DNA from 2 places in the Pseudomonas oryzae genome. Region 1 is predicted to be linked to the other one. Evidence: predicted binding sites of a transcription regulator. Region 1 holds the regulator's gene; the other holds the start of a gene.
What was found. Region 1 encodes sigma-54, which starts transcription at its own class of promoters, with help from an activator protein. Its sites were predicted from a motif close to ANTGGCATNNANNTTGCTNT; they were not measured.

Region 1 (14,752 bases):
CGGCGGCGGACAACATCAACGGCACGCTCAGCGGCAACCTCGAGGGCGGCGAGCTGCGTCTGGATGCCCGCGACTTCATGCTCCACCTCGCCACCCTGTTTCCCCAGCCCTGGCGCTATCGCGAGGCGCATGCACGGCTGGACTGGCGCCTCGATGCCGACGCCTTCACCCTGTCCAGCCCGTTGATGCGCCTGTCCGGCGAGGAAGGCGAGCTGGCCGGCAACATGCTGATCCGCCTGCGCCGCGACCCGGCCGCCGAGGATTACATGGACCTGCAGGTCGGTCTGCGCCACAGCCAGGCGCACTTCACCGAACGCTACCTGCCGACCCTGTCGCCCGGTCTCAGCCCGCAGTTGGCCGACTGGCTGAAGAGCGCGATTCGCGCCGGCGAGGTCGACCAGGGCCTGTTCCTCTACCAGGGCTCGCTGAACAAGGGCGCGCCGGCCCACTCGCGCACCCTCGGCCTGTATTTCAAGGTGCGCGACGCCGAGCTGGCCTACCAGCCGGAGTGGCCGCCGCTGCGCCAGCTGGAGGGCGAGGTGTTCGTCGCCGATGGTGAGGTGCGCATCCTGGCGCCGAGTGCGCAGGTGCTGGACAGCCGCCTGCGCGACGTGCAGGCCGAGGTGCACGGCGGCGGGAGCGGTCAGGGGCCGCGTCTGACGGTGGCGGGGATGGTTGACAGCAGCGTCGGCGACGGCCTGAAGATCCTCCAGGACACGCCGCTCGGCCGCGGCCAGACCTTCGTCGGCTGGCAGGGCGAGGGGGCGCTGAACGGGCGCCTGCAACTGGACATCCCGCTGGCGCGCCAGGGCGGTGCGGTCCGCACGGTGGTCGATTTCGCCGCCGAGAATGCCCGCCTGCAACTGCCCAGACCGGCCATCGAGCTGCAGGCGATCACCGGCGCGTTTCGCTACGACAGCGCGCGGGGCCTGAGCGCGCCGGAAGTGCGGGCCCGTGCCTTCGATCGCGAACTGCGCGCGGTGATCCAGGCGCGCGGCCAGCCGGGCAAGCCCTACAGTCGGCTGGACGTGCGCAGCAGCATCGCGGTCGAGCGTCTGGTCAGCTGGCTGGGGCTGCAGCCGGCGCAGATTCCGGCGCGGGGCGAACTGCCCTATCGCCTGTGGCTGGATCTCGATTACGGCGAAGCCAGCCGCCTGCGCGTCAACTCCGACCTGCAGGGCGTGGCGATCGACCTGCCGGCACCGCTCGGCAAACCGGCCGAGCAGGCGCGCAGCGCCAGCTGGCGGATGACCCTGGGCGGCGCCGAGCGCCGTTACGGCTTTAGCTACGCCGGCCTGGCCAGCCTGAGCTTCGCCGCTCCGCTCGAGCAGTTGGCCAGAGGGCGCGGCGAGCTGCGCCTCGGCGGCGAGGCCGCGCAACTGCCCCAGGAGCTCGGTCTGCATATCCGCGGCCGGTTGAGCGAGTTCGACTGGGCGGCCTGGCAGGCGGTGCAGGCGCGGCATGCTGGCGACAGCCAGGGGCAGGCGCTGGGCAGTCTGTTGCAGTCGGTGGAGCTGGAGATCGGTCGCTTCACGGCGGGGGCGCTGACCCTCGAGCAGTTGCAGGTCGGCCTGCGCCGCGCCGCTGCGGGCTGGCGCCTGGCGCTGGACAATCCGCAGGTGAAGGGCAACGTTGTGGTGCCGGCGGACAAGGCGGCGCCGCTGCGCGTGGAGCTGGAGCGTCTGCGCCTGCCGGCGCGGGCCGCTGCCGAGACGGAGGGGACGACGCCGGCGGCGATGCCGAGCGATCCGCTGGCCGGCGTCGATCCGCGCAGCCTGCCGGCGCTGGACGTGACCATCCTTGCCCTCTATCGCGGCGAGGAGCGCCTCGGCCGCTGGCGCTTCCGCAGCCGGCCGACGGCGGGCGGGGCTCGTTTCGAGCAGCTCGATCTCGACCTCATGGGCCTGCAGGTCGATGGCAGCCTGGACTGGCAGGGTAGTGGGGCGGCCAGTCGCAGCCGTTTCCGCGGCCGGCTGTACGGCCGGGATGTGGCCGACGTGCTGCTGGCCTGGGGCTACGCCCCGAACATCAGCAGCGAGAGCTTCGAGCTGGCCGTCGACGGCGACTGGCCGGGCTCGCCGGCGATGGCCGGTCTCAAGCGCTTCAGCGGCAGCCTGGATGGGCAGTTGCGCCAGGGTCAGCTGCTCGAGGTGGAAGGCGGCGCCAGCGCCCTGCGGGTGTTCGGCCTGCTCAACTTCAACTCCATCCGCCGCCGCCTGCGCCTCGACTTTTCCGACCTGTTCGGCAAGGGCCTCGGTTACGATCGCATCAGCGGTCGACTGTACGGTACCGATGGGGTGCTGCTGACCCGCGAGCCGTTGGTGCTGGATGGCCCATCCACCCGGCTGGAGCTGGACGGCCAGCTGGACGTCGCCCAGGACCGCATCGCCGCCAGGTTGCGCGTGACCCTGCCGCTGTCCAACAACCTGCCGCTGGCCGCGCTGCTGGCCGGTGCCGCGCCGGTGGCCGGCGCGCTGTTCATCGTCGACCAGCTGGTGGGGGACCGCCTGTCACGGGTGGCCAGCGTCGAGTACCGGGTCGCCGGACCCTGGCGCGACCCGCAGATCACCCTGTTCGGCAAGCCGTAAGATGACAAACGCCGTGCGCTCCGGGTTAGGATGGGTGCATGTGCGGGGGAGTAGACGATGGGCACTGTCGCAGTCATCCAGATGGTCAGCCAGGCCGACGTGGCGAGCAATCTCGCGCGGGCGCGGGCGCTGCTCGAGCAGGCTGCGCAGAGCGGCGCGCGGCTGGCGGTGCTGCCGGAGAACTTCGCCGCCATGGGCCGCCGCGATCTTGCCGCCCTCGGCCGCGCCGAGGCCGCCGGCGAGGGGCCGCTGCTGCCCTGGCTGCAGGCGACGGCGCGCGAGCTGGGCCTGTGGATAGTCGCCGGCACCCTGCCGCTGCTGGCGGAAGGACAGCGCGACGGCAAGCCGCATGCCTGCTCGCTGCTGATCGACAGCGACGGCCAGATCGCCGCGCGCTACGACAAGCTGCACCTGTTCGACGTCGAGGTGGCCGACAGCCGCGGCAGCTACCGCGAGTCCGACGATTTCGCCCACGGCGAGCGCCTGGTGCTGGCCGACACCCCGGTCGGCCGTCTGGGCCTGACCGTGTGCTACGACCTGCGCTTCGCCGAGCTGTACAGCGCGCTGCGCGAGGCCGGCGCCGAACTGATCAGCGCGCCTTCGGCGTTCACCGCGGTGACCGGCGCGGCACACTGGGAGATCCTGGTGCGCGCGCGGGCCATCGAGACCCAATGCTACCTGCTGGCCGCCAACCAGGGCGGCCAGCACCCGGGGCCGCGGGAAACCTTCGGCCATTCGCTGATCGTCGATCCCTGGGGCGAGCCGCTGGCCCGCCAGCCGCGCGGCGAGGCGGTGCTGCTGGCGCAGGTCGACCGTCCGGCGCAGGCGGCGATCCGCCAGCGCATGCCGGTGCATGCCCATCGTCGCCTGCGCCCCGGAGCGCTGCAACCTTCGACCAAGGAGTCCTCATGAACACCCTGTCCTCCGTCAGCGACCAGCTGCTGACCCCCGGCGGCCTCAGCCTGGAGCGCCTGCCGGCGCTGCTCGGCGAGCTGGCCGGCCCCGGCATCGATGCCGCCGACCTGTACTTCCAGAGCCAGGTGTCCGAGTCGTGGCTGCTCGAGGACGGCATCGTCAAGGAAGGCAGCTTCCATCTCGACCAGGGCGTCGGCGTGCGTGCCCAGTCCGGCGAGAAGACCGGCTTCGCCTACAGCAACAGCATCGAGGAGCACGCCCTGCGCCAGGCGGTGCAGGCCGCCCGTTCGATCGCCCGCGCCGGCCAGCAGGGCCGCGTGCAGACCCCGGCGGTGCAGGTGCCGCCGCGCCTGTACGGCGCCGCCAATCCGCTGGAGGTGCTCAGCCGGGCGGAGAAGGTCGAGCTGCTCAAGCGCATCGACCAGGCCACCCGCGCCCTCGACCCGCGCATCAGCCGGGTCACCGTGAGTCTGGCCGGCACCTGGGAGCAGGTGCTGGTGGCGGCTATCGACGGCAGCCTCGGTGCCGACGTGCGCCCGCTGGTGCGCTTCAACGTCAGCGTGATCGTCGAGCAGGGTGGCCGCCGCGAGCGTGGTGCCCACGGCGGCGGCGGGCGCACCGACTATCGCTACTTCCTCGAACACGACCGTGCCATGGACTACGCCCGCGAGGCGGTGCGCCAGGCGCTGGTCAACCTGGAGGCGGTGCCGGCGCCGGCCGGCAGCCTGCCGGTGGTGCTCGGCAACGGCTGGAGCGGCGTGCTGCTGCACGAGGCGGTCGGTCACGGTCTGGAAGGCGACTTCAACCGCAAGGGCAGCTCGGCCTACAGCGGCCGCATCGGCCAGCCGGTGGCCTCGAAGCTGTGCACCATCGTCGACGACGGCACCCTGCCGGGCCGCCGCGGCTCGCTGAGCCTGGACGACGAGGGTACGCCGACCCAGTGCACCACGCTGATCGAGAACGGCGTGCTGCGCGGCTACATGCAGGACAAGCTCAACGCCCGCCTGATGGGTGTACGGCCGACCGGCAACGGGCGCCGCGAGTCCTACGCGCACCTGCCGATGCCGCGCATGACCAACACCTACATGCTGGCCGGCGAGAGCGAGCCGGAGGAGATCATCCGCTCGGTGAAGCGCGGCCTGTACTGCGCCAGCCTCGGCGGCGGCCAGGTGGACATCACCAGCGGCAAGTTCGTGTTCTCCACCAGCGAGGCTTACCTGATCGAGGACGGCCGGATCACCGCGCCGGTCAAGGGCGCCACCCTGATCGGCAACGGCCCGGAGGCGATGAGCCGGGTGTCGATGGTCGGCAACGACCTGGCGCTCGACAGCGGGGTGGGCACCTGCGGCAAGGACGGTCAGTCGGTGCCGGTCGGCGTCGGCCAGCCGACCCTGAAGATCGAGGCGATCACCGTCGGCGGTACCGGCGGCTGACGAGGTCGCAGGGTGGACAACGGCGCAGCCTTGTCCACCAGCGCTGTTGGACCGATGGGGCGGGTGGGCAACTCGCGCAGCGATTGCCCATCGAGGTGTTCGCTGGTGGATAACGCTGCGCGGTTATCCACCCTGCGGCATCACGGTGACTTTGCTCAGCGCAGGCCGCGCTTGGTCTCGTCGATCTCGCGCAGGTACTTGAACACCTTGCGCGCGGCTGCCGGCGGCTTGTTGTGCGCGGCCTCGTGCTGGGCGTGGCGGATCAGCTGGCGCAGGTGCTGGACGTCGGCCTCGGGGTATTCGCCGAGCAGCGCCTCGAGGTCGGCATCGCTGCCGCCGACCAGGCGGTCGCGCCAGCGCTCGAGGGCGTGGAAGCGCTCGTTGTACTGGCGGGTCGAGGCGTCCATCTGGTCGAGCAGGCCGGTGATCGCCTCGATGTCCTGGCTGCGCATCAGCTTGCCGATGTACTGGATGTGGCGTTTGCGGGCGGCGTGGGCCTTGTGCTTGGGCGCCTCGAGCAGGGCCCTGAGCAGCATGTCGGAGAGCGGCAGGCGTTCGAGCTGCTCGGGCTTGAGCGTGGTCAGGCGCTCGCCGAGGTCCTGCAGGGCGTGCAGCTCGCGCTTGACCTGGGATTTGCTCTTCTCTCCGGAGAAGTCGTCGTCGAATTGTTCAGACATGGGGCGGGTCCGCTGGGAAACGCGCCATGATAACCACTCAGGGGCCGCTTGTCCGGCCCGGCCGGCGTGCCGGCGGGAAAACAGGAGCAGGACATGAGTTCAGCCGTGGAAAGCGTGGGGCCGCAGGCCCTGCCGGGATTGCAGGAGCAGGTCGAGGCGATCCTCGCCGAAGCGCGCCGCCAGGGCGCCACCGACTGCGAGGTGGCGGTGTCGCTGGAGCAGGGCTTGTCGACCAGCGTGCGTCAGGGCGAGGTGGAGACGGTCGAGTTCAACCGCGACCGCGGTTTCGGCATCACCCTCTACCTGGGGCAGCGCAAGGGCTCGGCGAGCACGTCGGCGCAGGGGGCGGCGGCCATTCGGGAAACGGTTGAGGCGGCGCTGGCTATCGCCCGGCACGCCTCGGAGGACGATTGTGCCGGGCTGGCCGATGCCGCGCTGATGGCCCGCGAACTGCCCGATCTCGACCTCTACCATCCTTGGGCGATCAGCCCGGAGCAGGCCATCGAGCAGGCGCTGGCCTGCGAGGCCGCCGCTTTTGCCGCCGATCCGCGGGTGACCAAGGCCGACGGCACCACCCTCAATACCCACCTCGGCTGCCGCGTGTACGGCAACAGCCGCGGCTTCGTCGGCGGCTACGCCTCCAGCCGGCACAGCCTGAGCTGCGTGATGATCGCCGAGGGCGAGGGGCAGATGCAGCGCGACTACTGGTACGACGTCAGCCGCGTCGGCAGCGAGCTGGCCGGCGGCGAGTCGATCGGCCGGCGCGCGGCCGAGCGCGCGGTGGCGCGCCTGGGCGCGCGGCCGGTGCCGACCTGCGAAGTGCCGGTGCTGTTCGCCGCCGAACTGGCCACCGGGCTGTTCGGCCATTTCCTCGCCGCGATCTCCGGCGGCAACCTGTACCGCAAGTCCTCCTTCCTCGAGGGGGCGCTGGGGCAGACGCTGTTCCCCGAGTGGCTGAGCCTCGACGAACGGCCGCATCTGCCGCGCGGCATGGGCAGCGCCAGCTTCGACGGCGACGGCCTGGCGACCTACGCCAAGCCCTTCGTCGACGGCGGCAAATTGGTGTCCTACGCGCTGGGCACCTATTCCGGGCGCAAGCTGGGCCTGCCGAGCACCGCCAACGCCGGCGGCGTGCACAACCTGTTCGTCAGCCACGGCAGCGAGGACCAGGCGGCGCTGCTCCGCCGCATGGATCGCGGCCTGCTGGTCACCGAGCTGATGGGGCAGGGGCTCAACCTGGTCACCGGCGACTACTCGCGCGGTGCTGCCGGCTTCTGGGTGGAGAACGGGATCATCCAGTTCCCGGTACAGGAGGTGACCATCGCCGGCAACCTGCGCGACATGTTCAGCGGCATAGTCGCGGTGGGCTCCGACGTGGAGGCGCGCGGCAACGTGCGCACCGGTTCGGTGCTGATCGAGCGGATGATGGTCGGCGGCAGCTGAGGTCGCGCTGGGGCAGGGGCGCCCGTAGGTTGGATGGCCACCCCGTGGAAGACTCGCGCCGCGATCTTCCACCGCCCGGCCCGCTGCGTGGTCTCTGGTAGACAAGGCTGCGCCTTTGTCTACCCTGCGCCAGCACTTGCCTGCAGGCGCTACTCGCCTTCGTCGAAGTAGTTGTTGATCAACTCGATCAGCGCCTGCAGGGCCTCGTGATCCTGTTCGCCCTCGGTGCACAGATGGATCGAGGTGCCCTTGCCGGCGGCCAGCATCATCACCGACATGATGCTCTTGCCGTCCACCAGGCTGTCGGCCGAGCGGCCGACCCGCACCTGACAGGGAAAGCGTCCGGCCACGCCGACGAACTTGGCGGCGGCGCGGGCGTGCAGGCCGAGCTTGTTGATGATGGTGACGTCGCAGGCTGGCATCGGGGGGATCGGGGTCCTTACTTGAGGTCGCGGTGGCGGATCTGCACGTTGCCCAGGCTGTCGCGCAGCGCGGTGCCCAGCCGTTCGGCCAGGTACACCGAGCGGTGGTGGCCACCGGTGCAGCCGATGGCCACGGTGACATAGGCGCGGTTGCTGGCGGCGAAGCGCGGCAGCCACTTGCCGAGGTAGGCGACGATGTCCTGGTACATTTCCTCGACGTCGGTCTGGGCGTCGAGGTAGTCGCGGACCGGCTGCTCCAGTCCGCTGTGTTCGCGCAGGTCCGGCTTCCAGTAGGGGTTGGGCAGGCAGCGCACGTCGAACACCAGGTCGGCGTCGATCGGCATGCCGCGCTTGAAGCCGAAGGATTCGATCAGGAAGGCGGTACCGGCATCCGGCTTTTCCAGCAGGCGCAGCTTGATGCTGTCGCGCAGCTGGTAGAGGTTGAGGTTGGCGGTATCGATCTTCAGATCGGCGAGATCGGCGATCGGACCGAGCAGCTGGTGTTCGTCGTCGATCGCCTCGACCAGCGAGCGGGTCGCGTTGGTCAGCGGATGGCGTCGACGGGTTTCCGAGAAGCGCTTGAGCAGGGTGGCGTTGTCGGCATCCAGATAGAGCACATCGCACTGGATGTTGTGCTGGCGCAGCTGCTCCAGCAGTTCGGGAAAGCGCTTGAGCTGGCTGGGCAGATTGCGCGCATCGATCGACACGGCAACCTGCGGCTGCGACAGCTCGGTGTGCAGCAGGGCGCGCTCGGCCAGGTCCGGCAACAGACTGGCCGGCAGGTTGTCGATGCAGTAGAAGCCGTTGTCCTCGAGCACGGCCAGGGCGGTACTCTTCCCCGACCCGGAGCGGCCGCTGACAATGACCAGACGCATGACTCAGCGGCCATCCACGGTGTCGAGCACCACCTGGTACAGGTCGAAGCCGTCCCGGGCCTGGCGCAGGCGCTCGCGCACGTCGGCGCGGTCGAGCAGGCCGGCGATCTGGCGCAGCAGCTCGAGGTGCTCTTCGGTGGCAGCTTCGGGCACCAGCAGGACGAACAGCAGGTCCACCGGGGCGCCATCGAGGGCATCGAAGTCCACCGGGGCGTCCAGACGCAGCAGGGCGCTCACCGGCACCGAGCAGCCGGCCAGCCGGCAGTGCGGAATGGCGATGCCGTTGCCGAAGCCGGTGGAGCCGAGCTTCTCGCGAGCCACCAGGCTTTCGAAGATGTCATGTGCGTCGAGCCCGGGAATATCCCGGGCTACGAGGTTGGCGATCTGTTCCAGAACGCGTTTCTTGCTGCCTCCCGGCACGTTCACCTGGGAACGGCCGGGGGTCAGGATATGCTCTAGTCGAATCATCGGAAAATGATCAGCGGGCGGCGGCGCCCTGTTCGCGCTCGATCTGCTTTTCCTTGTGCTTGATCAGCTGACGGTCCAGTTTGTCAGCCAGGAGGTCGATGGCTGCATACATGTCTTCGTGCTCGGCGTTGGCGACCACTTCGCCGCCGGCAACGTGCAGGGTAGCTTCGATCTTCTGCTTCAGTTTCTCCACCTGCATGATCACCTGAACGTTGGTGATGCGGTCGAAATGGCGTGCCAGGCGCTCGAACTTCTCGTTCACGTAGTTGCGCAGAGTGTCGGTCACTTCCAGGTGTTGGCCACTGATATTGACTTGCATACCGCTTCTCCTTATTACCCACGTTGCTGACGGGTTGCCCCGTCATCGAATAACTGTGTTCGCGATCAGTCGTTACACCAGTCGCTTGCGCTCGCTCGATGGCGCAATGCCCAGGGATTCCCGGTACTTGGCAATTGTCCGGCGGGCCACCTGAATCCCCTGCTCTTCCAGTAAACCAGCGATCTTGCTGTCACTCAACGGCTTTTTCGGATTTTCCGCGGCCACCAGCTTCTTGATGATGGCGCGGATCGCCGTCGACGAGCATTCGCCACCCTCGGCGGTGCTGACATGGCTGGAGAAGAAATACTTGAGTTCGTAGATGCCGCGCGGGGTATGCATGTACTTCTGCGTGGTGACCCGCGAGATGGTCGACTCGTGCATGCCCACCGCCTCGGCGATGTCGTGCAGTACCAGCGGTTTCATCGCCTCCTCGCCGTATTCGAGGAAGCCGCGCTGCAGCTCGACGATCTGGGTGGCGACCTTCATCAGCGTCTCGTTGCGGCTGAGCAGGCTCTTGATGAACCAGCGCGCTTCCTGCAGCTGGTTGCGCATGTAGGTGTTGTCGGCGCTGGAGTCGGCGCGGCGCACCAGGCCGGCGTAGTGCGGGTTGACGCGCAGGCGCGGCATGGCGTCGGGATTGAGCTCGACCAGCCAGCGCTCGTTGTCCTTGCGCACGATCACGTCGGGCACCACGTACTCGGCTTCGCTGGCCTCGATCTGCGCGCCGGGACGCGGATTGAGGCGCTGGATCAGCTCGGCTATCTGGCGCAGTTCGTCTTCCTTGACCCGCAGGCGGCGCATCAGCTGGCTGTAGTCGCGACTGCCGAGCAGGTCGAGGTATTCGCGCACCACGCGGCGCGCTTCGTCGAGCCAGGGGGTGGTGGCCGGCAGCTGGTTGAGCTGCAGCAGCAGGCACTCGCTGAGGTCGCGCGCGCCGATGCCCAGCGGCTCGAACTGCTGCACGCGGTGCAGCACCATCTCCACCTCGTCCAGTTCGATGCCCAGCTCGGGATCGAGGGAGGTGAGGATGTCCTCGAGGCTTTCCTCGAGGTAGCCGTCGTTGTTGATGGCGTCGATGATCGACATGGCGATCAGCCGGTCGTTGTCGCTCATCGGGGTCAGGTTGAGCTGCCAGAGCAGGTGGCTCTGCAGGCTTTCACCGGAGGAGGTGCGCGCGGTGAAGTCCCACTCGTCGTCCTCGCTGCTCGGCAGGCTGCTGGCACTGGTCTGGTAGATGTCCTCCCAGGCGGTGTCCACCGGCAGCTCGCTGGGGATGCGTTCTTCCCACTGGCCTTCGTCGAGGCTGTCGGGGTCGCGTTCGACGCTGACGCTGCCGCCCTCCAGGCTCGCCGCACCGTGAGTGGCGTCGCCTTCGGCCAGCGGGTCGCCGCTGTCGAAATCATCGCCGTCTTCCTGGCGCTCGAGCATCGGATTGGAGTCGAGGGCTTCCTGGATTTCCTGCTGCAGGTCGAGGGTCGACAGCTGGAGCAGACGAATGGCTTGTTGCAGCTGCGGGGTCATCGTCAGCTGCTGGCCCATCTTGAGGACTAGCGAGTGTTTCATGGCTTGGGAGTTGGCACCTTGGGGTCTGCCAGCGCCTGCGCGCTGTCCACTGCTGGGCGCCGGGGCGCCGCTGATAGCAAATTATATGCCCGATATTTGCCAGTTTGCCTAGGCTTGACAGGCAGGCGAAAAGCCGCAGTCAGGTAGGGATATGCGACGCCCGCGCGGTACGGCGGGCGTGCGGCTCATGCGTGAAGCGGTGGGAGGGACTTACAGGCGGAACTCTTGACCCAGGTAGACGTCCTTCACCAGCTGGTTGGCGAGGATGCTCTCGGCGTCGCCCTCGGCGATCAACTGGCCGGCGTTGACGATGTAGGCCGTCTCGCAGATGTCCAGGGTTTCGCGCACGTTGTGATCGGTGATCAGCACGCCGATGCCGCGACTCTTCAGGTGGTGGATGATCTGCTTGATGTCGCCCACCGAGATCGGGTCGACGCCGGCGAAGGGCTCGTCGAGCAGGATGAACTTCGGGTCGCTGGCCAGGGCGCGGGCGATCTCCACGCGCCGCCGTTCGCCGCCGGACAGGCTCATGCCGAGATTGTCGCGGATGTGGCTGATGTGGAACTCCTGCAGCAGGCCTTCCAGGGCTTCGCGGCGCCCGGCGCGATCGAGGTCCTTGCGCGTCTCGAGGATCGCCATGATGTTGTCGGCCACCGTCAGCTTGCGGAAGATCGAGGCTTCCTGCGGCAGGTAGCCGATGCCGGCGCGTGCGCGGCCATGCATCGGCAGATGGGTGACGTCCTGGTCGTCGATCAGCACGCGGCCCTGATCGGCGTGGACCAGGCCGACGATCATGTAGAAGCAGGTGGTCTTGCCGGCGCCATTGGGGCCGAGCAGGCCGACGATCTGGCCGCTGTCGATCGACAGACTGACGTCGCGCACCACGGCGCGGCCCTTGTAGCTCTTGGCCAGGTGCTGGGCGATCAGCGTACTCATTGCGCGTTCTGCTCCGGCTCGGCCTTCTTGCGCGGCTGGATCACCATGTCGATGCGCGGGCGCGGGGTGGTCACGCTGCTGCCGGTGGCGCGGCCGGCGTTGACGATCTGCCGCTGGGTGTCGTAGACGATCTTCTCGCCTTCGAAGGTGTTGCCTTCCTGCACCACCTTGGCCTGGTCGATCAGCACGATGCGCTCGTTGACCGCGAAGTACTGGATGGTCAGGCCGTAGGCCTTGACCACCGGCTTGTCGGTCGCCGGCTGCTGTTCGTAGTAGGCCGGCTTGCCGACCGAGGTGAATACCTCGATGTCGCCATTCTTGTCCTGGGTGATGGTCACGGTGTCGCCGGTGATCTTCAGGGTGCCCTGGGTGATCACCACGCCGCCGCGGTAGACGGCGACGCCCTTGGCGTCGTCGAGTTCGGCGCTGTCGGCCTGCACGCGGATCGGTTGCTCGCGGTCGGAGGGCAGGGCCCAGGCGGAGGCGCCGGCCAGCAGGATGCCCAGGCCGAAGAGGAGGGGAAGGGGGTTAGCGAACCTCATGCTGTCCTCGCACGTTGGATTTCAGGAGCATCCGGCTTTCGTTGAGATAGGCCTGCATGCCGGTGGCGCTGGTCACGCCGTTGGCGGCTTCGATGCGAACGGGCTGGGCCGTCTCGGCGTATTCCCGTTCGGGAAACACGCTGAGGCGGCTGGTGGTGAGTATGGTCGGGCGGCCCTTGGCGTCGGTGCGCTCGACGCGCACCGCATCGATCAGCTCGACCTGGGTGCCGCCGGGGGACACCTCGCCGCGCTCGCTCTGCACGTGCCACGGATAGTCGCTGCCGCGGTAGAGCAGCAGGTCGGGCTGGCTCAGCAGGGTGGTATCGCTGCTGCGCAGGTGCTCGAGGCGCGTCGCGGTCATCCGGTAGTGCAGCTTGCCGTCGGCCTGGAACTGCACGCTGCGGGCGTTTTCCACGAAGAAGTCGATGGCGCTGTCGCCACCGGTGGCGGCCGACGGCTCCATGAAGCTTTCCGGGCGGATGTTCCAGTAGCCGATGGCCGCCAGCAGGGCGGCGGCAAGGGCGAACGGGAAGAAGGTGCGCAGTGTGCGGTTCATCGGGGTTCCGTTACAGGTAGGCCGCCTGGGCCGCCTCCAGCGTGCCCTGGGCGCGCATGATCAGCTCGCAGAACTCGCGCGCGGCGCCTTCGCCGCCGCGCGCCTGGGTCACGCCGGCGGCGTGCTGGCGCACGAAGGCGTCGGCGCTGGCGACCGCCATGCCGAGGCCGACCCGGCGGATCACCGGCAGGTCGGGCAGGTCGTCGCCCAGATAGGCGACCTGCTCGTATGAGAGTCCCAGTTCGGTGAGCAGTTCATCGAGCACGACCAGTTTGTCCTCGCGGCCCTGGATCAGATGGTGGATGCCGAGGTTCTTCGCCCGGCGCTCGACCACCGCGGCGCTGCGCCCGCTGATGATGGCGGTGCGCACGCCCGAGGCGATCAGCATCTTGATGCCGTGGCCGTCGAGGGTGTTGAAGGTCTTGAACTCGCCGCCCTCGGGCAGGAAGTACAGTTTGCCGTCGGTCAGCACGCCGTCGACGTCGAAGATTGCCAGACGGATCGCGCCGGCGCGTTGCAGCAGGTCACCGTTCATCACATTACTCCGGCGCGCAGCAGGTCGTGCATGTTCAGCGCGCCGATGGCACGGTGCTCGGCGTCGACCACCGCGAGCGCGCTGATGCGGTTGTCTTCCATGATCTTCAGCGCTTCGGCGGCGAGCATGTCCGGGCGGGCGGTCTTGCCGCCGGCGGTCATCAGCTCGTCGATGGTCGCACTGCGCACGTCGACGCCACGGTCGAGGGCGCGGCGCAGGTCGCCGTCGGTGAAGATGCCGGCCAGGCGGCCGTCGGCGTCGCGCACCACGGTCATGCCCAGGCTCTTGCGGGTCATCTCCAGCAGCGCCTCGCGCAGCGGCGTGCCGCGCTGGACCTGCGGCAGGCCGTCGCCGCTGTGCATGATGTTCTCCACCTTGAGCAGCAGGCGTCTGCCCAGTGCGCCCCCCGGGTGGGAGAAGGCGAAGTCCTCGGCGGTGAAGCCGCGTGCCTCGAGCAGGGCGATGGCCAGGGCGTCGCCGAGCACCAGCGAGACGGTGGTCGAGGAGGTCGGCGCCAGGTTGAGCGGGCAGGCTTCCTGGGCCACGCTGGCGTCCAGGTTGACGGCGGCCGCCTTGGCCAGCGGCGAATCGGGGTTGCCGGTCATGCTGATCAGGGTGATGCCCAGGCGCTTGATCAGCGGCAGCAGGGTGACGATCTCGGCGGTCGAACCGGAATTGGACAGCGCCAGCACCACGTCGTCGCGGGTGATCATGCCCATGTCGCCGTGGCTGGCCTCGGCCGGATGGACGAAGAACGCCGTGGTGCCGGTGCTCGCCAGGGTGGCGGCGATCTTGCGGCCGATGTGGCCGGACTTGCCCATGCCGACCACCACCACGCGGCCCTGGCAGGCCAGCAGCAGCTCGCAGGCGCGAACGAAGTCGCCGTTGATGCGCGTCAGCAGGTCGTTCACCGCATCCAGCTCGAGGCGGATGGTGCGCTGGGCGGACTGGAGGAAGGACGGAGTCTGGGGCATGGACTGGACAGGCTGGACGAAGTAAGCAGCAGAGTATACCGACAAAGTGCCGACGGCTCATCATCTGCGCTCGAATGGTCGGCGCGATGCTTGGGAGTGGTCGGCCGGCGGTGCTATAGTGCGCGGCTATTCGGCCATCGGCTGCAGGAGTGCGACTGCCTTGCGCTCGGCACCCGCACGGACGGCCGGCCTGCAAGGAGTTCCGATGACTAGCGACAACGCGTATGCCGTCGAGCTGAAAGGGGTCACTTTCAAGCGCGGCACGCGCACCATCTTCGATAACGTCGATCTGGCGATCCCGCGTGGCAAGGTGACCGGCATCATGGGTCCCTCCGGCTGCGGCAAGACTACCCTGCTGCGCCTGATCGGCGCCCAGTTGCGTCCCTCCAGTGGCAAGGTGATCGTCAACGGGCAGAACCTGCCCGAGCTGTCGCGCAGCGAGCTGTTCGACATGCGCAAGCAGATGGGCGTGCTGTTCCAGAGCGGCGCGCTGTTCACCGACCTCG
Region 2 (14,752 bases), 2.0 Mb from region 1:
CCCTGGGCGAGTGGGTGCTGCAGGAGGCGTGCAGTCAGGCGATGCGCTGGCGCGCCGCCGGGCTGCCGGAGGTGCCGGTGAGCGTCAACCTGTCGCCGCGGCAGTTCCAGCATCTGGATGTGGTCGAGCTGGTACGCCGGGCGCTGGAGAGTACCGGCCTGCCCGGTGCTCTCTTGGAGCTGGAGATCACCGAGGGGGCGTTGATGGCGCAGGATCTGACCACCCAGGAGCGTCTTGCCGAGCTCAAGGCCCTGGGCGTGCATCTGGCGGTGGACGACTTCGGTACCGGCTACTCGTCGCTGGCCTATCTCAGCCGTTTCCCCATCGACAAGCTGAAGATCGACAAGAGCTTCATCGACGGCCTCGGGCAGGACGCCCGTGCCGACAAGATCGTCGCCACCATCATCGCCATGGGCCAGAGCCTGGATCTGCACGTGGTGGCCGAGGGGGTGGAGAACAGCGCGCAGCTCGAGCTGCTGCGCGCCCATGGCTGCGATGCGGTGCAGGGCTATCTGACCGGTCGTCCGCTGCCGGCGGGCCAGATCGGCACGCGCCTGGTCGACCAGCCGCTCCCGGCGGCGCTGGTCTGAGGGCAAGGGGTTACTTCGGCAGCATTTCGCGCAGCCAGGCGCACACGTCGGCGGCACCGGCCTGGCGCAGGCCTTCGCCGAGTGCGTTGGCGTCGGCCTGTTCGCGTGGCAGGAGGAGAAACTCCGGGCCGCCACTGTCGCGCAGCAGGTGCAGGCGAGCATAGGGCATGCCGGTGAGCAGCAGGCGCATGAAACGCGCATCGCTCCAGGCGGCCGCCGGCATGGCCAGCACGTGGTAGGCGGCATCCAGCTGGTCGAGGCCGGCACGCTGCAGGCGGTACTCGGTGAGCACGGCCGGCATCTGTACGGTCAGGCCGCGACGGCGCGCGTAGGCCACCGCACAGGCGAAGGCCTGCGGCACCTGTTCGCCGCACCAGAAGTAGCGTTCGTCGCGCCAGTTGGCCTGGCGCAGGTAGAGGATCTCGCCGCTGGCATGATGCGGCAGGGCCTGGGCCAGGGCGCGGCTGAAGTCCTTGTAGCTGATCAGGCGAATGCTGCGGCAGGCCGGCGAGGCGGCGTAATCCTCGAAGCGGATGAAGCGTGCGTCGTGCTCCGGGGTGCCGCTGAGACCGTCTACCCAGCGCAGGTCGAACTCGCTGATCCGCCGCTCGCTTACCAGCACCAGCCCGCGCAGCGCCTGGTGAGCGGCCGCCTTGTCCTCCTGCACCGGGCCTGACAGCGCGCCGCGCGGCAGGTCGGCCAGGCGTTGCAGCGGCGGTCCGTCCTGCCACCAGATGCTGTCCAGCACCTCCGGCAAGGGAGTGAAGGGGAGGCGCAACCTGGCAGCTTGCTCCTGCAGCTGCAGGCTGCCACTGCGCCCGATGCCAATGCGGCGGGCCAAGGCAGCGAAAAGGTTGCTGAATGAAAAAACTGGCATGTTCACGCCCGAATGCTTCCTGCATACCGGTTCGGATTAAGCTTGCGGCAGATAACCGGTAAATTCGTGCCGTTGTACAAGCAAAGCCAAGACTACCCGACTTTGCACGCTGAAAAAATGCTGGCCCGCTGTCTCCTGCCCTGCGGCACGGCGGCGCAATGCCCGTGTCGCGGCTTCGCCGGCCGGGGCGGCTGGGCTATACTTCGCGCCCCGACGACCTGTTGATGACCCCTGCCCATGTACGCTCTGGCCCGCGAGCTGTTGTTCAAACTGTCCCCGGAAACCTCCCATGAACTGGCCATCGATCTGATCGGTGCCGGTGGCCGCCTTGGCCTCAACCGTCTGGTCTGCCAGACGCCGCGTCTGCCGGTGAAGGTCATGGGCCTCGAGTTCCCCAATCCGGTAGGTCTCGCCGCCGGCCTCGACAAGAACGGCGATGCCATCGACGGCTTCGCCCAGCTCGGCTTCGGTTTCATCGAGATCGGCACCGTGACCCCGCGCCCGCAGCCGGGCAACCCCAAGCCGCGGCTGTTCCGTCTGCCGCAGGCCGAGGCGATCATCAATCGCATGGGCTTCAACAACCACGGCGTCGACCACCTGCTGGCGCGGGTCAAGGCCGCGCAGTATCGCGGCGTGCTCGGCATCAACATCGGCAAGAACTTCGACACGCCGGTCGAGCGCGCGGTGGACGACTACCTGCTCTGCCTGGACAAGGTCTATCCGCATGCCAGCTACGTGACGGTCAACGTCAGCTCGCCGAACACTCCCGGCCTGCGCAGCCTGCAGTTCGGCGACTCGCTCAAGCAATTGCTCGAGGCCCTGCGCCAGCGTCAGGAAGAACTCGCCATGCAGCATGGCCGGCGCGTGCCGCTGGCGATCAAGATCGCTCCGGACATGAGCGACGAGGAAACCGTGCTGGTAGCCCGCGCGCTGCTGGACTCCGGCATGGATGCGGTGATCGCCACCAACACCACCCTGGGCCGCGAGGGCGTCGAAGGGCTGGCCCATGCCGACGAGGCCGGTGGCCTGTCCGGCGCGCCGGTACGTGACAAGAGCACCCACACCGTGCGGATGCTGGCCGGCGAGCTGGCCGGGCGCATGCCGATCATCGCCGTCGGCGGCATCACCGAGGGCGCGCACGCGGCCGAGAAGATCGCCGCCGGCGCCAGCCTGGTGCAGATCTATTCCGGCTTCATCTACAAGGGGCCGGCGCTGATCCGCTCGGCGGTGGACGCCATCGCCGCCAGCGGGCGGATCTGACCGCCCGGAAACAGGACGGGGCCCCGTGGGGCCCCGTAGTGGATGGATTGAATGGCTGAAAGGATCAGGATGGGTGCGGTTCAGCCGACCGCGTGAAGTTCGTTGAGACGATGGATACCGGCAGTGCCGGTCATGCCCTCCCAGTTGTCGACACGGCCTGCGCGCCAGCCATTGAGCCAGGCCTGGCGAGCGGTGGGGAGGGAGAAGGGGCACATATCGCGGGATTTCCCGCTGACGCCATATTGATAACCGCGCATAAAGGCTCTTTCCAACGGATCACGCTTGAGTCTTCTCATCGGGTATTGCCCTCGTTCGTTGACTGTACTTGTCCCGTTGGCCTCTTGGAGGCCTGGCAGAGGATCTGCCACAAAGCTCGCTGCCGACAGGGCGAGCATCTACCGCAGTTCTTCGCGCTGCGGATTGGTCGAGTTCTAAATGAATCCTTGTTGAAATGTGAATGACTGTTTTGTCATAAAAAAACAAATATTAGAGCCCTCCTGATCTAAGCATGGCCAGGGATCGCTCGCAGGCTCGCAGCCTCGGCATTGCCGAGGGTTTGCACCGATACTGAACACGGGGCGCGATTGCTTCTGCGCCTCCGGTCTTCCGACGAAGGGTCAGCCATGGCCCGAGTCACCCCTGATGGGCTTGGCCCCTGGTATACCGCATGTCCGATCTGTTCCCGCTCGTTCTCACCAGTCCCAAGGGCCTGGAAACCCTGCTGCTCGAGGAAGCCACCGCACTGGGCCTGCAAGCCGGGCGCGAGCAGGTGGCCGCCGTGCAGGGCCAGGGCAGCCTGGAAACCGCCTATCGGCTGTGCCTGTGGTCGCGCCTGGCCAACCGCGTGCTGCTGGTGCTCGGCCGCTTCCCGGTGGACAACGCCGAGGCCCTGTACCAGGCGGTGCGCGGGATCGACTGGGGCGAGCACCTGCTGCCCAGCGGCAGCCTGGCGGTGGAGTTCTCCGGCCGTGGCGCCGGCATCGACAACACCCATTTCGGTGCGCTCAAGGTCAAGGACGGTATCGTCGACAGCCTGCGCGCGCAGTCCGGCCAGCGCCCGTCGGTGGACAAGTACGACCCCGACCTGCGCATCCACGCGCGCCTGGAGCGCGGCGAGCTGGTGCTGTCGCTGGATCTGTCCGGTTTCAGCCTGCATCAGCGCGGCTACCGCCTGCAGCAGGGGGCCGCGCCGCTCAAGGAAAACCTCGCCGCGGCGATCCTGATCCGTGCCGGCTGGCCGAGGATCGCTGCCGAAGGCGGCGCGCTGGCCGACCCGATGTGCGGCGTCGGCACCTTCCTGGTCGAGGCGGGGATGATGGCCGCCGACATCGCGCCCAACCTCAAGCGCGAGAAGTGGGGCTTCTCCAACTGGCTGGGGCACGTGCCGGCGCTGTGGAAGAAGCTGCACGAGGAAGCCGAGGCGCGCGCCAGCGCGGGACTCGCCCGGCCGCCGCTGTGGATCCGCGGCTACGAGGCCGACCCACGGCTGATCCAGCCGGGACGCAACAATATCGAGCGCGCCGGCCTGGGAGACTGGGTGAAGATCTACCAGGGCGAGCTGGCCACCTTCGAGCCGCGTCCGGACCAGAACCAGAAGGGCCTGGTGGTGTGCAACCCGCCCTATGGCGAGCGCCTCGGCGACGAGGCCAGCCTGTTGTACCTCTACCAGAACCTTGGCGAGCGCCTGCGCCAGTCCTGCCTGAACTGGGAGGCGGCGGTGTTCACCGGCGCGCCCGAGCTGGGCAAGCGCATGGGCATCCGCAGCCACAAGCAGTACGCCTTCTGGAACGGCGCGCTGCCGTGCAAGCTGCTGCTGTTCAAGGTGCTGCCGGAGCAGTTCGTCACCGGCCGCAACGAGTCGGCCCAGCCGGCGCCTCAGGCGCGGCTGATCGGCGGCCAGCTGGTCGAACGCCCGCCGGCGGTGCGCAGCGAGCCGGCACGGCTGTCCGAGGGCGGGCAGATGTTCGCCAACCGCCTGCAGAAGAACCTCAAGCAGCTGGGCAAGTGGGCGCGCAAGGCCGGTGTCGAGTGCTACCGGCTGTATGATGCCGACATGCCCGAGTACGCCCTGGCGGTCGACCTGTACCGCGACTGGGTGCACGTGCAGGAGTACGCGCCGCCTCGCTCGGTCGATCCGGACAAGGCCCAGGCGCGCCTGCTCGACGCCCTGGCGGCGATTCCCCAGGCGCTGGACATGGATCCGGCGCGGGTGGTGATCAAGCGTCGCGAGCGCCAGGCCGGCAAGAAGCAGTACGAGCGCCAGGACCAGCAGGGGCGTTTCATGGAGGTGAGCGAGGGCGGCGTCAAGCTGCTGGTCAACCTGACCGACTACCTCGACACCGGCCTGTTCCTCGACCACCGCCCGCTGCGCCTGCGCATCCAGCAGGAGGCCGCCGGCAAGCGCTTCCTCAACCTGTTCTGCTACACCGCCACCGCCACCGTGCACGCCGCCAAGGGCGGCGCGCGCAGCACCACCAGCGTCGACCTGTCGAAGACCTACCTCGACTGGGCGCGGCGCAACCTGGCGCTCAACGGCTTCTCCGACAAGCACCGTCTGGAGCAGGGCGACGTGATGGAGTGGCTGGAAGCCGATCGCGGCGAATACGAGCTGATCTTCATCGATCCGCCGACCTTCTCCAACTCCAAGCGCATGGAGGGCGTGTTCGACGTGCAGCGCGACCACGTGCGTCTGCTCGACCTGGCCATGGCGCGCCTGGCCAGGGGCGGGGTGCTGTACTTCTCCAACAACTTCCGCAAGTTCCAGCTCGACCCGGCGCTGGAGCAGCGCTACGCGGTGGAGGAGATCAGCGCCAAGACCCTCGATCCGGACTTCGCCCGCAACCCGAAGATCCACCGCGCCTGGCGCCTGACGGCTCGGTAGCCCGGGCTTGATCCAGCCGGGCAGGGGAGAGTGCTCGCGCAGCGATCCTCTACCGATGCCCGGCTAGGGGGCGGAGGGGTGGAAAAGACCTGCGGTCGTTTTCCCTGCCGAAGCTCTGCGCCGCCGATGGTGTACAAGCGCTGGCGCGAGCTCATTGCCCTGCCGAACGACCGCCCATGAAAAACCGCCTGTCCGGTGTCCCGGGCAGGCGGTTTTCTGTTTCCGGCTTCAGCGCCCCAGGCCGGCCAGGGTGTCGGGCTGGCGGTACAGCTCCTGGATCACCTGATCGAGGATCGCCGAGGCGCCCCAGGGCCGCGGGTGGTTGAGGATCGCCACCACCGCCCAGGTATTGCCTTGGGCGTCGCGGCTGAAGCCGGCCAGGGCGCGCACGTTGTTCAGCGTGCCGGTCTTCAGGTGCGCGTTGCCGGCCAGCGGGGTGTTGCGCATGCGCTTGCGCAGGGTGCCGTCCATGGCCGCCAGCGGCAGCGAGGAGACGAACTCGGCGGCGTACGGGCTGTGCCAGGCGGCGTGCAGCATGGCGGCCATTTCCCGTGCGCTGATGCGCTCGTGGCGCGACAGTCCGGAGCCGTTCTCCAGCACCAGGTTCCGCGCGCGGATGCCCTTGCGGGCCAGCCACTGGTCGATGGCGCGGTAGGCGGCCGCGGCATCGTCGGCGTCGCTCGGCAGGCGGTGGCGCGCGCCGATCGACAGGAACAGCTGGCGGGCCATGGTGTTGTTGCTGTACTTGTTGATGTCGCGAATGATCTCCACCACGTCCGGCGACAGGGTCTGCGCCAGCAGGCGGGCGTTGCCCGGCGTGCTGCCGAGACGGTCGCGGCCGGCGATGCTGCCGCCCAGCTCGTTCCACAGGGCACGCACCGAGCCGCCGGCGAAGGTCGGGTGGTCGAGCAGCGACAGGTAACGCTGACCGCTGCAGCCTTCCGGGATCTGTCCTGCGGCGACCACGTCGAGGGTGCCGTCCGTCTGCTGCTGGAAGTTGTAGGTCACCTGCGGCCAGCTCGGGCAGCTCGCCGGTCCGGTCACCCGCACGCGGTTGTCGATGCGGATGTAGGGGATCGGCGGTTCGGCCTGCACCACGGCACCGCGTGCCTCGCCGCGCACGATCAGGCGCAGGGTCTTGAGGTTGACCATCAGCGCGTCGGGCTCGACCAGGTACGGCTTGCTGCGGTCGCCGCCGTCATCGTCGAAGGGGGTGTGCGCCGGGTTGCGGAAGTGGTTGCGCTCCAGCACCAGGTCGCCCTCGATATGCTGCACGCCGGCATGGCGCAGGTCGCGCAGCAGCAGCCACAGACGCTCCATGGTCAGCTTGGGGTCGCCGCCGCCCTTGAGGTAGAGGTTGCCCTGCAGCACGCCATTGCGCAGCGGGCCGTCGGTGTAGAAGGCGGTCTTCCACTGGTAGGTGGGGCCGAGCAGCTCGAGGGCGGCGTAGGTGGTGACCAGCTTCATGGTCGAGGCCGGGTTGACCGCCACGTCGGCGTTGAAATAGCTGGCGCTGCCGGGGCCGGTGAGCGGGATGACCGCCAGCGACAGGGCATTGCTGTTCAGCTTGCCGGCCTTCAGCGCCTGTTCCACGCGCGGCGGCAGGCCGGTGGCGTCGGCCGTCACGGGCAGGGCTATGGGCAGCAGCAGACCGACCAGGCCGAACAGGCGCAGCGGTCGGCAAAGATTCTTGGCTCTGGCGAGCAAGGACTTGGGTGGGGGCAACGACACGAGAGAACTCACATGCGTGATTGGAGAGGCAGTTCTCATTATGCCTGAAACCCTCTGTTCCGCGACTCTGCGCGCCGGGCGGCACGTGGTCATGGGCCTGGCTCGCACAAGCTGGTAGAGTGCCTCGCCCAATTGTTCGAGGATATCTCCATGGCTACCAACCGCTCCCGCCGCCTGCGCAAGAAGCTCTGTGTCGAAGAGTTCCAGGAACTCGGTTTCGAGCTGATCCTCACCTATCGCGAAGACCTCGACGAGGCGGGTGAAGACGCCTTCATGCAGCAGTTCCTGCGCGAGGCGATCGAAGGCAACGGCCTGATGTTCATCGGCTGCGACGAGTTCGGCATGGTCTGCCTCGGCAAGCGCGGCTCGGTGAGCGAGGAGCAGCGCGCCAAGGTCGAGGCCTGGCTCAAGGAGCGCAGCGAGCTGGCCAGCTTCCGCGTCGGCGCGCTGGCCGATGCCTGGTATCCGGAAAAGCCGATCGGCGCCTGATCGGCCGCAGCAGACAAAGCCCCGCGGCACCTGGCGTGCCGCGGGGCTTTGCGTTTTCGGGCTCCCTCACACCGGACTCGAGCGTCCGGTCATTTCCCGCGCCATTTCCGTGGCATAGCTGTCGGTCATGCCGGCGATGAAGTCGATCACCCGCATGAAGGCGCGATACAGCGGCCAGTGCGGATCGGGCGCGTTGTTGCCGAGCAGGTCGAGGATGCGCCGGTTCTTGAACGACGGCGAGCGTCCGCCGTGCTGCTCCAGCGCCGCGCCGCAGAAGGCGTTGAGGAGGATCTCCAGGGTGGTGTAGGCGCCGATCTCGTGCAGGGTCTTGCGCTTGTCCTGGAAGATCTTCTCGCGTGCCAGCCCCTTGGCGCGCAGTACGCACAGTTTGGCCGGGCCGTGCATGTGCTCGACCAGATCGCCCTCCAGGCTGCCGGCGAGCAGGGCATCGTGCTGGGCGACGAAGGCGCGTGCGGCGGCGTTGGTCAGGTGTTCGATGGCCTTGCCGCGCAGGATGGCCAGCTTGCGTCGCCGCGAGTCGCGCGGCCCCAGCTGGCGATAGGTGTCCGGCAGGTCGTCGCCGACCAGGTCGAGCAGCAGCGCCTCGACTTCCGGATAGTCGAGCAGATCCATCTCCAGGCCGTCCTCGAGGTCGATCAGGCCGTAGCAGATGTCGTCGGCCGCCTCCATCAGGTACACCAGCGGATGGCGCGCCCAGCGCTGCTCGTCGAGTTGCGGCAGGCCGAGCTTGCGGGCGATCTGCTCGAGCAGCGGCAGCTCGCTCTGATAGCAGCCGAACTTGTGCTTCTTGTAACCCTGGGCGTCGGCGTGGCGGGCGGTCCAGGGGTATTTGAGGTAGCTGCCGAGGGTCGCGTAGGTGAGCCGGGTGCCGCCGTCGAACTGGTGGTACTCGAGCTGGGTCAGCACGCGAAAGCCCTGGGCATTGCCCTCGAAACAGAGGAAGTCGGCGCGCTCGGCCTCACTCAGGGCATCCAGCCAGCCGCGCTCGTCCGCCAGCTGGAACCAGTGGCGAATGGCGTCCTCGCCGGAGTGGCCGAACGGCGGGTTGCCGATGTCGTGGGCCAGGCAGGCGGACTGCACGATCACGCCGAGGTCGCTGGGATCGCACCAGGCCGGCAGCTCCTCGCGCAGCATCTCGCCGACGCGCATGCCCAGCGAGCGGCCCACGCAGGCCACTTCCAGGCTGTGGGTCAGGCGGGTGTGGATATGGTCGTTGCTGGAAACCGGGTGGACCTGGGTCTTGCGGCCGAGGCGGCGGAAGGCGCCGGAGAAGACGATGCGGTCGTGGTCCTTGTGGAAGGCGCTGCGACCGAGTTCCTCGGTGCTCTGCGCGGGTTTGCCGAAGCGCTCGCGGGTAAGCAGGGTGTGCCAGTCCAAGGGAAATCCTCAGCTATCGCGGAGTCTCCAGCTTGCGGGCTTGCTCGGCGCCCCGCAAGTCCCCGGCGCTCTGCCAGCGGGGCGCAGCCCGTGCACCATTGTCGCAACGGCGTGTTCAGGCAAGGGGCGGCATGTCTCTTGCATATTACGGCCTCGTGTGCTTGTGCGAACGCTTGCCCCGGCAGCCGTCGCAGAGGTCGACAGGACGTTGCTTAACACCAACAAGTCCCTGATTAACAACAAGATCATGCCTTGGCGGGCCAGTCCGACCGGCGATCCTCGATCAATCGCTTCAGCATGGCGGAAGATCGGAGAAGATGCGCATGCTTTCAAATGGTGCATACTCGCTGCTCGGTGGTCTGCTTTGGTGCTTTCCTGCCAACCGGAGGAGCGCGTCGCGCCGATGGAAAACCTGTCCACTGCCGTGAACAGCCTGGTTCACGGATCCAATACCCTGTTCATCCTGATCGGCGCGGTCATGGTCCTGGCCATGCACGCCGGCTTCGCCTTCCTCGAGGTCGGCACCGTCCGCCAGAAGAACCAGGTCAACGCGCTGTCGAAGATCCTTGCCGACTTCGCGGTGTCCTGCCTGGCCTACTTCTTCGTCGGCTACTGGGTGGCCTACGGGGTGAACTTCCTCGCCCCGGCCAGCACGCTGACCGTCGACAACGGCTACGCCCTGGTGAAGTTCTTCTTCCTGCTGACCTTCGCTGCCGCCATCCCGGCGATCATCTCCGGCGGCATCGCCGAACGCTCCAGGTTCGGCCCGCAGCTGTGCGCCACCCTGCTGATCGTCTCCTTCATCTACCCGTTCTTCGAGGGCCTGATCTGGAACGGCAATTTCGGTCTGCAGAGCTGGCTGACCGAGCGCTTCGGCGCCGCCTTCCACGACTTCGCCGGTTCGGTGGTGGTACACGCGGTGGGCGGCTGGCTGGCGCTGGGGGCGGTGCTGATGCTCGGACACCGCAACGGTCGCTACCGCGATGGCCGACTGGTGGCCTTCGCCCCCTCCAACATTCCCTTCCTGGCGCTGGGGTCGTGGATCCTGATCGTCGGCTGGTTCGGCTTCAACGTGATGAGCGCGCAGACCCTGCAGGGCGTCAGCGGCCTGGTGGCGGTCAACTCGCTGCTGGCGATGGTCGGCGGCACCCTGGCGGCGCTGCTGGTCGGGCGCAACGACCCCGGCTTCCTGCATAACGGCCCGCTGGCCGGCCTGGTCGCGGTGTGCGCCGGCTCCGACCTGATGCACCCGATCGGCGCGCTGATCACCGGCGGTATCGCCGGCGCGCTGTTCGTCTGGGTCTTCACCGCGACCCAGAACCGCTGGAAGATCGATGACGTGCTGGGGGTGTGGCCGCTGCACGGCCTGTGCGGCCTGTGGGGCGGGGTGGCCTGCGGCATCTTCGGCCAGCCGCTGCTCGGCGGGCTGGGCGGGGTCAGCCTGGTCAGCCAACTGATCGGCACGGCGCTCGGCTGCGCGCTGGCGCTGGCCGGTGGCTTCGCGGTCTATGGCCTGCTCAAGCGCATCACCGGCATCCGTCTGAGCGCCGAAGAGGAGTACTACGGCGCCGACCTGTCGATCCACAAGATCGGTGCGACCAGCCACGACTGATCGTCAGGACCCCGCAAACGAAGAAGCCCGCTCGAGAGCGGGCTTCTTTTTTCACCGGGCTGCTGCTCAGAACAGCGGCAGGGTGTAGGACAGGATCAGGCGGTTCTGATCGATGTCACCGTTGGCGAAGTTGGTGCGGGTGTGGGCGTTGCGCCAGTGCACGCCGAGGTTCTTCAGGGTGCCCTGCTGAACCACGTACTTCAGCTCGATGTTGCGCTCCCACTCCTTGCCTTCGCTGCCGTCGGCGAGCTCGAAGTTGTCGCCGGAGATGTAGCGGGTCATGAAGGTCAGGCCCGGGGCGCCGAGGTTGGTGAAGTCGTAATCGTAACGGACCTGCCAGGACTGCTCGTCGGTGTTGGCGAAGTCGCGGATGGTGACGTAGTTGACCAGGAACGGGTTGTTGCCGTTGACGAAGGCATAGCCGGTATCGCCGGTCAGGGACTGATAGCCCAGGCCCAGCTTGTGAGCCTTGAGGGTGTAGGTGAACATGGCGCCGAAGGCGTTGTTGTCCACGTTGCTGTTGCCATCTTCGCTGCTGTGGGCGTAGCGCAGGTCGGACTTCAGGTTGTGGCCGTCGGCGATCGGCAGCACGTGCACGAGGTTGAAGATGTGCTGCTTGTACAGCTCGTCCAGGTTGCCGTAGTGGTAGGCGGTGCTCAGATCGCTGTTCCACTTGTAGGTGGCGCCGCCGAACACGAGCTGGTCGCTGTCACCCTTGCCACCCAGGCCATTGAAGGCGCTGGTGCGGGCCAGGGTCATGGTTTCGTGATCCTGCGAGTCGCGGTAGTTGATGCGATTCACCATGCCGAGGTCCAGCGAGAGGCCGGCAATTTCCTGGGAGTTCAGGTAGCCGCCCTGGTAGCTGGTCGGCAGCAGGCGGTTGTCGACGCCGGAAATGGTCGGCAGGTTCGGCATCACGGTGCCGACCTTGAGGACGCTGTTGGAAGCCTTGAACTTGGCGGTGACGCCCAGATCGCCATAGGTGTCCTGAGCCTCGCCGGTTTCCCGGTCGAGCTGCAGCAGGCCGGTGCCGCTGGTGCCGCGGCCGGAGTCCAGTTTGACGCCGAGGGTGCTGAGCGCGTCGACGCCAACGCCGATGGTGCCTTCGGTATAGCCAGACTCGAGGCGAGCGATGAAGCCTTGGGCCCACTCTTCGTTCTTGTGCTTGGCGGTGGAGGCGTTATTGCGCACGTCACTGTTGTAGTAGAAGTTGCGCAGTTCCAGACTGGCCTTGCTGTCCTCTACGAAAGCCGCCTGAGCGAGGCTCGGCATAATCATTCCGGCGCCGAGGGTTGCGAAGGCAACCGCGCGGGCGAGCGGGGTCAGGCTCATGGTGTGTGCTCCAGATTTGTGTGGGGGGTGCGACCGGCCAGTGTCTGGCTCTTTGTGAAAGCGGCGTGAATGAAACATGTCGAATTGATGGATTGCGCTTATACATTGGTCTTAATGCGCGCGAAGTTGCCGATTGTTTCGCAGTTTTAGGCCGCTTCGTTAGATTGTTAATGCTCCGGCCTGCCAGCTGTGGACCGATTGATTGCGGCTGGCGGTGCTCCGGGAAGCGTGGCAGGCGGTGATTCCTGCGCGGTGAGGGCTTGCCTCCGGGGGGGGGGGGCTCCGCTCCCGCCCGTGCGGGAGCGGAGCGAGCGCTCAGAGTCCTGCGAGCAGTTTGGCTTCGGCCTTTTCGATGGCGTCCAGCGGGCCGGCGAGCAGCAGGGCGTCGCCTTCGCGCAGGAACGGGTTGTCGCTCGCGTGCAACTCCTCGCCGTCGCGGCGAATCGCCTGGACCTCGACCCCCAGTCCATCCAGAGCCATGTCCAGCACGCTCCGGCCGCAGGCATGGGCACCGCTGCTCAGGTTGACGGCGTGCAGCAGGATGCGCGGGCGGCCCTGCTGGTCCAGCAGGCTGCCGCTGGCGCCGTGATAGAAGCCGTGCAGCAGGTGGTAGCGATCGCTGCGCACCTCGTCGATGCGTGCCTGTACCCGTCGTTCCGGCAGGCCGAGCATGACCAGTGCATGGGAGGCGAGCATCAGACTCGACTCGAGCACCTCCGGTACCACCTCGGTGGCCCCGGCCGCCTGCAGGCTGGCCAGGTAGCTGTCGTCGCGGGTGCGCACCAGGATCGGCAGGGTAGCGGAGAACTTGCGCGCCTGACGCACCGTTTCCAGGGCGCTCTCGGGATTGTCGGCGGCCACCACCAGCAGGCGCGCGCGGGCGACGCCCAGGGCGGCGAGCAGTTCGCCGCGCCGGCCATCGCCGTAGTGCACGTTGATCTCGCCGGCCGCGGCTTCCTGCACGCGCACCGGGTCGCTGTCCAGGGCGACGAAGGGGATGCCCTCGCGGCGCAGGAAGCGGCCGATCGACTGGCCGACCCGACCGAAGCCGCAGATCAGCACGTGCTGGTCATGCCCGGCGCAGGCGCTGGCGATGTCCTCGGCATTGCTCTCGGCCAGCGGGTGCTGGCCCAGGCGGGCGGCGATGCGCGGGGCGTTGCGCAGCAGCAGCGGGGTGACCGCCATCGAGCAGAAAGTGGCGGCGAGGACCAGCCCGCCCAGCTCGGCCGGCAGCAGGTCGACCTGCTGTGCCTGGGCGACCAGGGCGAAGCAGAACTCGCCGCCCTGCGCCAGCGCCAGGCCGCTGCGCCACGCGCTCTCGGTGTCGCCGCCGCGCAGGCGCACCAGCACGGCGACCGCGCCGCCCTTGAGCAGCAGCAGGAGCAGGGTCATGCCGAGGATCAGCAGGCCGTCGGAGGCGAACTGGCCGACATCGATGAACATGCCGACGCTGACGAAGAACAGGCCGAGCAGCACGTCGCGGAACGGTCGGATGTCCGCCTCGATCTGGTGGCGGTAGTGGCTCTCACCGAGCAGCATGCCGGCGAGGAAGGCGCCGAGAGCCATGGACAGGCCGAGCAGGTGGGTCAGCCAGGCGGTGAGCATGACGATGACCAGCGCCAGCAGGACGAACAGCTCGGCGGCGTTGGCCTGCGCCACCTCGTGGAACAGTCGCGGCAGCAGCCAGCGGCTGGCCACCAGCAGGGCGGCGAACAGCAGGGCGGCCTTGCCCAGGGTGATCGGCAGGGCGAAGTACCAGACCTGCTCGCTGTCGCCGGCGATCACCGGGATCATGGTCAGCAGCAGCACCGCCACCAGGTCCTGGAACAGCAGGACGCCGATCGCGTTCTGCCCGTGCGGGCTGAACACCTCGCCCAGGCTGCTCAGTTCCTTGGTCACGATCGCCGTCGACGACAGGGCCAGGCCGCCGCCGAGCAGCAGCGCAGCCGGAAGGTCGAGGCCGGCGAGGGTCAGCAGTCCGGCCAGCGGCAGGCTGCAGGCGATGACCTGCAGGCTGCCCAGACCGAACACCACCTTGCGCAGGGCGAGCATGCGCGGCAGGGAGAACTCCAGGCCGAGGCTGAACAGCAGGAACACCACGCCGAACTCGGCCAGCAGCGGCAGATCCTCGTGCTGCTCGACCCAGCCCAGGCCGCCGGGGCCGAGTGCCAGGCCGACCGTCATGTAGCCGAGCAGTGGCGGCAGCTTGAAGGGACGGAAGGCCGCGATGACCAGCAGCGAGGCGGCGAGGATGATCAGCAGGTTGACGAACAACGGCGGTGCTCCATGCAGAATGTCAGGCTGGGACAGGCAGGATGCCCAAGCTCGGGCGCCAGCGTCCAGCCCTGGCGCGGGGCGGCGCCTGGCGGACGGGGCGCGCATGCTAAACTGCCGGGCGTTTCAACTCCATGAGCGATGTCATGCTGCCCGACTGCCAACTGTTCGGAACCCTGGGTTGCCATCTCTGCGAAGTGGCGGAAGAGCAGCTCATGCCCTTCGTCGGCCTCGGCCTGCAGGTCGAGGTGGTGGATATCGTCGAGCGCGAGGAGTGGGTGACGGCCTATGGCCTGCGCATCCCGGTG

Region 2: the regulator sigma-54 is predicted to act here: its motif matches at 9,352-9,371, upstream of BLT78_RS12080 (ammonium transporter).

What each region holds. Positions count from the first base shown of each region.
Region 1 covers NZ_LT629751.1:85,750-100,501, forward strand. Annotated here, with positions in the region: gene BLT78_RS00435 (YhdP family protein) at 1-2,588, shown strand, start outside; gene BLT78_RS00440 (carbon-nitrogen hydrolase family protein) at 2,646-3,500, shown strand; gene tldD (metalloprotease TldD) at 3,497-4,936, shown strand; gene yjgA (ribosome biogenesis factor YjgA) at 5,092-5,613, opposite strand; gene pmbA (metalloprotease PmbA) at 5,707-7,056, shown strand; gene BLT78_RS00460 (HPr family phosphocarrier protein) at 7,206-7,478, opposite strand; gene rapZ (RNase adapter RapZ) at 7,496-8,353, opposite strand; gene ptsN (PTS IIA-like nitrogen regulatory protein PtsN) at 8,357-8,821, opposite strand; gene hpf (ribosome hibernation-promoting factor, HPF/YfiA family) at 8,832-9,140, opposite strand; gene BLT78_RS00480 (RNA polymerase factor sigma-54) at 9,213-10,703, opposite strand; gene lptB (LPS export ABC transporter ATP-binding protein) at 10,914-11,639, opposite strand; gene lptA (lipopolysaccharide transport periplasmic protein LptA) at 11,636-12,181, opposite strand; gene lptC (LPS export ABC transporter periplasmic protein LptC) at 12,168-12,737, opposite strand; gene BLT78_RS00500 (KdsC family phosphatase) at 12,748-13,272, opposite strand; gene BLT78_RS00505 (KpsF/GutQ family sugar-phosphate isomerase) at 13,272-14,246, opposite strand; gene BLT78_RS00510 (ATP-binding cassette domain-containing protein) at 14,452-14,752, shown strand, end outside.
Region 2 covers NZ_LT629751.1:2,683,547-2,698,298, reverse strand. Annotated here, with positions in the region: gene BLT78_RS12120 (sensor domain-containing protein) at 1-590, shown strand, start outside; gene BLT78_RS12115 (DUF6685 family protein) at 601-1,467, opposite strand; gene BLT78_RS12110 (quinone-dependent dihydroorotate dehydrogenase) at 1,705-2,727, shown strand; gene rmf (ribosome modulation factor) at 2,808-3,023, opposite strand; gene rlmKL (bifunctional 23S rRNA (guanine(2069)-N(7))-methyltransferase RlmK/23S rRNA (guanine(2445)-N(2))-methyltransferase RlmL) at 3,395-5,608, shown strand; gene dacB (D-alanyl-D-alanine carboxypeptidase/D-alanyl-D-alanine endopeptidase) at 5,837-7,282, opposite strand; gene BLT78_RS12090 (YggL 50S ribosome-binding family protein) at 7,490-7,828, shown strand; gene BLT78_RS12085 (deoxyguanosinetriphosphate triphosphohydrolase) at 7,895-9,226, opposite strand; gene BLT78_RS12080 (ammonium transporter) at 9,630-10,838, shown strand; gene BLT78_RS12075 (OprD family porin) at 10,905-12,170, opposite strand; gene BLT78_RS12070 (monovalent cation:proton antiporter family protein) at 12,486-14,444, opposite strand; gene BLT78_RS12065 (glutaredoxin family protein) at 14,591-14,752, shown strand, end outside.